Regions from separate parts of the Bradyrhizobium sp. SZCCHNR1098 genome, predicted to be linked through region 2. Evidence: riboswitches for the same ligand, from Rfam matches in the RefSeq annotation. Region 2 holds a riboswitch; the other holds the start of a gene.
The links. Region 2 has a riboswitch for cobalamin ahead of QX135_RS18015 (HupE/UreJ family protein). Riboswitches for the same ligand answer to the same signal wherever they lie in the genome.
Positions count from the first base shown of each region.

Region 1: linked by a shared signal. The riboswitch ahead of QX135_RS22515 (TonB-dependent receptor plug domain-containing protein) and the one ahead of QX135_RS18015 (HupE/UreJ family protein) in region 2 are both predicted to bind cobalamin.

Region 1 is NZ_JAUEXY010000011.1:15,288-18,690, forward strand. Features, by position in the region: gene QX135_RS22510 (DUF2336 domain-containing protein) at 105-1,217, shown strand; cobalamin riboswitch at 1,406-1,624, shown strand; gene QX135_RS22515 (TonB-dependent receptor plug domain-containing protein) at 1,720-3,403, shown strand, end outside.
Region 2 is NZ_JAUEXY010000008.1:40,707-44,109, reverse strand. Features, by position in the region: gene QX135_RS18030 (cobyric acid synthase) at 1-2, opposite strand, end outside; gene cobO (cob(I)yrinic acid a,c-diamide adenosyltransferase) at 7-615, opposite strand; gene cobU (bifunctional adenosylcobinamide kinase/adenosylcobinamide-phosphate guanylyltransferase) at 632-1,168, opposite strand; cobalamin riboswitch at 1,204-1,397, shown strand; gene QX135_RS18015 (HupE/UreJ family protein) at 1,517-2,149, shown strand; gene QX135_RS18010 (DUF1636 domain-containing protein) at 2,153-2,548, shown strand; gene cobW (cobalamin biosynthesis protein CobW) at 2,568-3,403, shown strand, end outside.

The DNA.
Region 1 (3,403 bases), on a different contig from region 2:
GCGTTGTTATCGCCCGTGCCGAAAACTGCTCCGGCCGAGAGCCTTGCAGCGGGATCACAAGCGCGTCGCTGTCGCTCCGGCCATCCGGACAAACGAGCGCGATCGTGTCACAGCCAGAACAGCTCCCGCCTTCAGAACACTCCATCATCACCGAGCTCGAAGAGGCCGTCCGCAGCGGCTCCTCGGCGAAGCGCGTCAACACGCTGCGCCAGGTCACCAATCTGTTCCTGCATGACGGCGAACGCCTCACCGAGGACCAGATCAAGGTGTTCGACAATGTGCTGTGCATGCTGGTCTCGCGAGTGGAGACCCGCGCGCGGGCCGAGCTCTCCAAGCATCTCGCGCCGGTCGACTACGCCCCCGTCGAATTGATCCAGCAGCTCGCCCGTGACGACGAAATCTCGGTGGCCGAGAGCGTGCTGATGCACTCGAGCCGGCTGACCGAGCATACGCTGGTCGAGGTCGCGGCGACCAAGGGCCAGGATCACCTGATGGCGATCTCCAGCCGTCCGCATCTGACCGAGGCGGTGACCGACATCATCGTCGACCGCGGCGAGCGCCGGGTCATCCGCAAGCTCGCCAACAACCAGACCGCGCGCTTCTCCGATACCGGCTATTCCGGGATGATGGCGCATGCCGCGGATGACGACGAGCTGTCCGAGATCATCGGGCTGCGCGTCGACCTGCCCACCAAGCACCTGCGCGACCTCTTGCGCCGCGCCACCGAAGCCGTGCGCGCCAAGCTGATGGCCTCGGCGCCGCCGGCGTTGCGGCAGGAGATCAAGAAGATCCTCAAGGCCATCGCGGACGTCGCGCGCAGCGACGGCGGCCTGGTCGGCCGCGACTTCACACTGGCCGAAGAGGCCGTCAAGCGCATGAAGGGGCTGAACGAGCTCAACGATGCCGCCATCGCCTTCTTCGCCGAGACCCGCCGCTTCGGCGAGGTTTCCGCCGCACTCGGCCTGCTCAACAACGTGCCGACCGAGATGATGGCCAAGGTGCTCGAGGGCCCGCGCACCGACATCGTGCTGATCCCCTGCCGTGCCGCCAGGCTGGCCTGGTCGGTGGTGGCGAAGATCCTGACCCACCGGCCGATCAAGCACGCCATCGACAGCAACACCCTGAAGCTCGCCGAGCGCGACTATGCCCGGCTGTCGCTCGACACCGCCCAGCGCACGCTGCGGTTCTGGATGGTGCACAACAAGGTCGAGAAGTGAGCGGGTGCTCACAAGACGCAATCCTCATCAGCAACGACTCGCGAGCCTCCTCATACTCCGCTGTCGTCCCTCCGAACGCAGGGACGACAGCTCTGGTTGTCGCAGGCGGCCGGGCATCATCAAGCCGACCGGCCAGCGTTATCGCCAGGAGATCACCGGGCGCCGGATTGACTTTGGTGCGCCCGCACTCCTACGGTGATCGTGACGGTGCCCCTCGACCGGGGCTCAAAAGGGAATGCGGTGCCGGATGCGTCTCGCAAGAGACGTGATCGAAGGCCGCAGCTGCCCCCGCAACTGTAAGCGGCGAATCTCGCGTCATAGGCCACTGGGAAATCTCGGTCCCGGGAAGGCGACGTGGAGGTGACGACCCGCGAGCCAGGAGACCTGCCGTCAGCCGTGGTCACACGCGAGGATGCCGGTCGGGGCGTTATTGGCATCGTTTTCAGGCAGGTCTGCAAAGGGCTGCGTGAGACCTCGTTCGCGGTGACGTGCCACTGACGTCATGCCGAGGTCACTCGTGTCTCCCATTCCCCATGCCAGGCGGCATCGCGCCGTTCTGTCGTCGTTCTGCGTCCTCTCGTCATTCGCCCTGCTCGGCCCCTCGCCCACGGCAGCGCAGCAATCCGCCTCCCCCGACCTTCTGCCCCCGGTTGAGGTCGACCCGCCGCGCGAGCCGATCGCCCAGAGACCAGCCATCGCCCGCAGAACCGGCAACGCCGCGCATCAGCAGATGCCGGTGGCAAAGCCGGCCGCGCCGGCAAGAGCGCCCGTCGCTGTCAGCCCGACCGGCGTCGTCACGTCAGTGGCCCACGTCGCGAATGCGATCACCGTGGTGACCGACAAGGATATCGCCGCGCAGCAGGCCCGCACCGTGCCGGACATCCTGAGCACGGTCCCCGGATTGAACATCGTGCAGGCCGGCGGCCCGGGCGGCCAGACCAACGTCTTCATGCGCGGCACCAATGCCAACCATACCAAGCTCATCATCGACGGCATCGACGCAGGCGACGTCACCAACGGCAATGGCGCGTTCGATTTCGCGCATCTGCTCGCCGCCGACATCCAGCAGCTCGAGGTGCTGCGCGGGCCGCAGAGCGGGCTGTACGGCTCCGATGCGATCGGCGGCGTCATCTCGATGGTCACGCGCAAGGGCGACGGACCGGCGCGGGCGACCGCCTCGGTCGAGAGCGGCTCGTTCAAGACCTTCAACCAGAGCGCGGGGCTGAGCGGCTCTCAGGACAATGTCAACTACGCAGTCAACGTCGCGCATCTGCACGCCGGTGACGTTCCGGTGACCCCGTGGCAATTGCTGCCTGCGGGGCAGAAGGCCATCGGCAACGCCTACGACAACGTCACCGCCTCGTCCAAGCTCGGCGTCGATCTCAACGAGGCCTGGACGCTCAATTCGGTGGTCCGCTACACTGACGCCACCCTGCTGTTCACCGGCGACAGCGGCTTTCCCAGCTTTCCCGACGCTGCCCAGAGCAACCACACCGTCCATCAACTGGCGACGCGCGAGGAAGCCGTATGGTCGCTGCTCGGCGGCCGCATCAGGAACTATTTCGGCGTCAACTATGTGAACAACTGGTCGTCCGATCTGACGGCCGGCAATCCCGTCGCCGCGGTCGCGACCGGCGAGCGCATCAAATATGACTGGCACGCGGTGACCGAGCTCGCCCCGCGCAACAACCTGATCGTCGGCCTGGAGCAGCAGACCGAACGGCTGAAGACCACCGACCTTTCAGCCGAGAACGGCAACAAGGCCGGCTTCGTCGAGCTGCAGACCGAGTTCGCCAGACGCTGGTTCGTCGTCGCGAGCCTGCGCAACGACGTCAACGACCAGTTCGGCGGCCATGGCACCTACCGGATCGCGCCGGCGGTGATCCTGCCGGTCACCGAGACCAAGCTGAAGGCGAGCTACGGCACCGGCTTCAAGGCACCGACCTTGAGCCAGTTGCACCAGGATTTCCCGGCGTTCAACTTCTTCGCCAATCCCAACCTCCGGCCGGAGCAGAGCGCCGGCTACGATGCCGGTTTCGAGCAGCCGCTGTTCGACGATCGCGTCCGCTTCGGCGCGACCTACTTCCACAACAGCATCACCAACCTGATCAATTTCAACGCGACCTTCACCTCCTACGCCAATGTCGGCCTCGCCACCACCGAAGGCACCGAGAGCTTCGTGACGG
Region 2 (3,403 bases):
ATGGGCCTAGTACTCGATGCCTTCCTGCGCCTTCACGCCGGCCGCGAAATGATGCTTCACGAGGTTCATCTCGGTGACGAGATCGGCGGCCTCGATCAGCTCCGGCTTGGCGTTGCGCCCGGTGACGACGACGTGCAGATCGGGACGGCGCCCTGCGAGCGTGGCGACGACGTCTGCGATATCAAGGTGATCGTAGCGCAGCGCGATGTTGAGCTCATCGAGGACGAGCAGCCGGATCGACGGATCCGCCATCAGCTCCTTTGCCTTTGCCCAGGCGCGCTCGGCCGCGGCGACGTCGCGCGCGCGATCCTGCGTTTCCCAGGTGAAGCCCTCGCCGAGCGTGTGCCAGGAGACCTGATCGCCGAACTTCTCGATCGCCTTGCGCTCGCCGGTTTCCCACGCGCCCTTGCCGAACTGCACGACGCCGATGCGAAAACCGCGGCCGAGTGCGCGCAGCATCAGGCCCCAGGCCGCCGTCGATTTGCCCTTGCCCTTGCCGGTGTGAACGATCAGCAGGCCCTTCTCGACGGTCTTGGAGGCGACCTCGGCATCCTGCACCGCCTTGCGGTTCTCCATCTTCGCCTTGTGGCGTGAATCGTCGGCGCTTTCGGTCATCGGCATGTCCTTCCCGTTACTTCAATGTCAGCGGCAGGCCGGCCGCCATCAGGATCACGCGATCCGCCACGGCCGCGACGTCCTGGTTCAGTCGCCCCTGGGCATCGCGAAAGGCGCGCGCGAGCGCGTTGTCCGGCACGATACCCAGTCCGACCTCATTGGACACGGCAACGACGGGGCCAGGCGCGTCCCTGAACGCCTCGATCAGCTCGGCGCATCGTGCCGGAACGTTCATGTCGGCGAGCATCACATTGCTGAGCCACAGCGTCAGGCAATCGATCAGCATCGGCGCGCTCGAATTTGCCCGTGCACGGACCAGGCCTGCAAGATCATGCGTGGTCTCCAACGTCTGCCATCCCTCGGTGCGGCGCGCTTTGTGCTGCGCGATTCGGTCCTTCATCTCATCGTCGAACGCCTGCGCGGTCGCAACATAGGTCCAAGGTGCGGGAAGGGCGGTTACGAGCGCCTCGGCATGACGGCTCTTGCCGGAACGCGCGCCGCCGAGCACCAGGGTGAGGCGCGGCAGGGCGGGATGCGGGCGGGCGGGGACCATGGGGGACGATTCCGATTGACGGGCTTTGGCGCGACCCGTATCTAACAGATGACGGTTCTCCGAAAGGAGAGATTTAGGGAACACGGTGCGGGTTCTTGACCCAAGGCCGTGGCTGCCCCCGCAACTGTAATCGGCGAGTGTGAGGCCAAGACACCACTGGGAAACCGGGAAGGTGGCTTCATGCGGTGACCCGAGAGCCAGGAGACCTGCCGTCGACATTGCTGTTGGCCGACCCGTCGCGCGGGGAGTCGCGATGCTGGTTCTGATCCCGCCAGGATGGGCGGGATGCCGTCGGATGCAGCGCATCGTCCGGTCCTCTGGGGGAGCCGGCAAGCGACGGAGACGGCCATGAAGTTGACCCGTATCACGACCTTTGCAGCCGCGAGCCTGGTGCTGCTCGCCGCCGATCCCGCCTTCGCGCATCACATGATGGATGGCAAACTGCCGCAGACGTTTGCGCAGGGCCTGCTGTCCGGCCTCGGCCATCCTGTGATCGGAATCGACCATCTGGCCGCCATCGTCGGTGCGGGCATCGTCGCAGCATTTCTGGGCCGCGGCTTCGCGCCGGTGCTCGCCTTCACCACCGCGATGATCGCGGGCGTCGGTCTTCACGTGGCCAAGGCCAACATCCCGGCTGCCGAGCTGCTGGTCGGCCTGACCACCGCCGTGGTTGGGCTGGTGGTGGCGATGCGTGGCCGTTTCGGCGTGCTGCCCGTCGCCGGCCTGTTCGCCGTGACCGGCCTCGTCCACGGCTATGCGCTGGGTGAATCGATCGTTGGGGCCGAGAACACCCCGCTCGGGGCCTATCTCGTCGGTCTGCTCGTGATCCAGACCATCATCGCCGCCGGCGCGTTCCTCGGCACCAGGCTGCTGTCGGCGAAGGCCAAAGCGGCCGCACCGCTGGCGCTGCGGCTCGCGGGCGCTGCCATCGTGCTGGTGGGTGGGGTCGCCGCGGCGACGGCGGCCGGCGTGATCGGCTGATTGATGACCGCATCGGAGATTGGTGAGACGACGCTGTTCGTCTGCGTCACCTGCCGTTCGCAGGCGACGGAACCTACGCCGCCTGATCAGCCGCGGGCCGGAGCCCGTCTGCTCGCCGCGATCGAGACGTTGCCGACCGCGCAGCGCGCCGGTGTCGCCGTGGTCGGCGTCGAGTGCCTGTCCAACTGCAATCGTGCGTGCACGGTTGCAGTGACGGCGCCGGGCAAATGGACCTACGTGCTCGGCGCGCTCGATCCGGATCTGCATGTTCAGGATGTGCTGACATTCGCGCAGCTGCATCAGCGCCATGACGCCGGCCTGCCGGCCTGGCGCGAGCGTCCCGAATACATCCGCAAGAACACCGTTGCGCGCGTTCCCGCGCTGTCAGCACCACGCTGAAACGAGAGATCGTATCGCCATGACGAAGTCGTTCGCCAAGACGCCTTGCACCATCGTCACCGGTTTCCTCGGCGCCGGCAAGACCACGCTGGTGCGCAACCTGATCGAGACCGCGAACGGTCGCCGGCTCGCCATCATCGTCAACGAGTTCGGCGATGTCGGCATCGACGGCGACATCCTGAAAGGCTGCGGCGTGCCGGACTGTCCGGAGGATCGCATCGTCGAGCTGTCGAACGGCTGTCTGTGCTGCACCGTTGCCGATGATTTCGTGCCCGCGCTCAGGAGCCTGCTGGATCAGAAGGAGCCGCCCGAGCATATCGTGATCGAGACCTCGGGGCTCGCGCTGCCGAAGCCGCTGGTGCAGGCCTTCAACTGGCCGGAGATCGCGACGCGCGTCACCGTCGACGGTGTGGTGGCGGTCGTCGACGGCCCGGCGGTGGTCGCGGGACGCTTCGCCGACGATCCCGAAGCGCTCGCCGCGCAGCGCGCCAGTGATGCTTCACTCGATCACGACAACCCGCTGGAGGAGGTCTACGAGGACCAGCTGCTGTGCGCCGATCTCGTTGTGATGAACAAGAGCGACCTGATGAGCGAGGAGCAGCGCAAGGATGTCGCGGCCGAGATCACGGCGAAGGTGCAGCGTGCCGTCAAGGTGATCGCGACGGAGCACGGCAGGCTGTCGGCTTCAATTCTGCTCGGGCTCGGTGCCGCAGCGGAGGACGATCTCGCGGCCCGACCGTCACATCACGACAACGAGGCCGAGCACGACCACGACGATTTCGAGAGTTTCGTGCTCGACGTTCCGGCGCAGGCTTCGCCCGATGCGCTCGTCGACCGCATCGCGGCCGCCGTCGA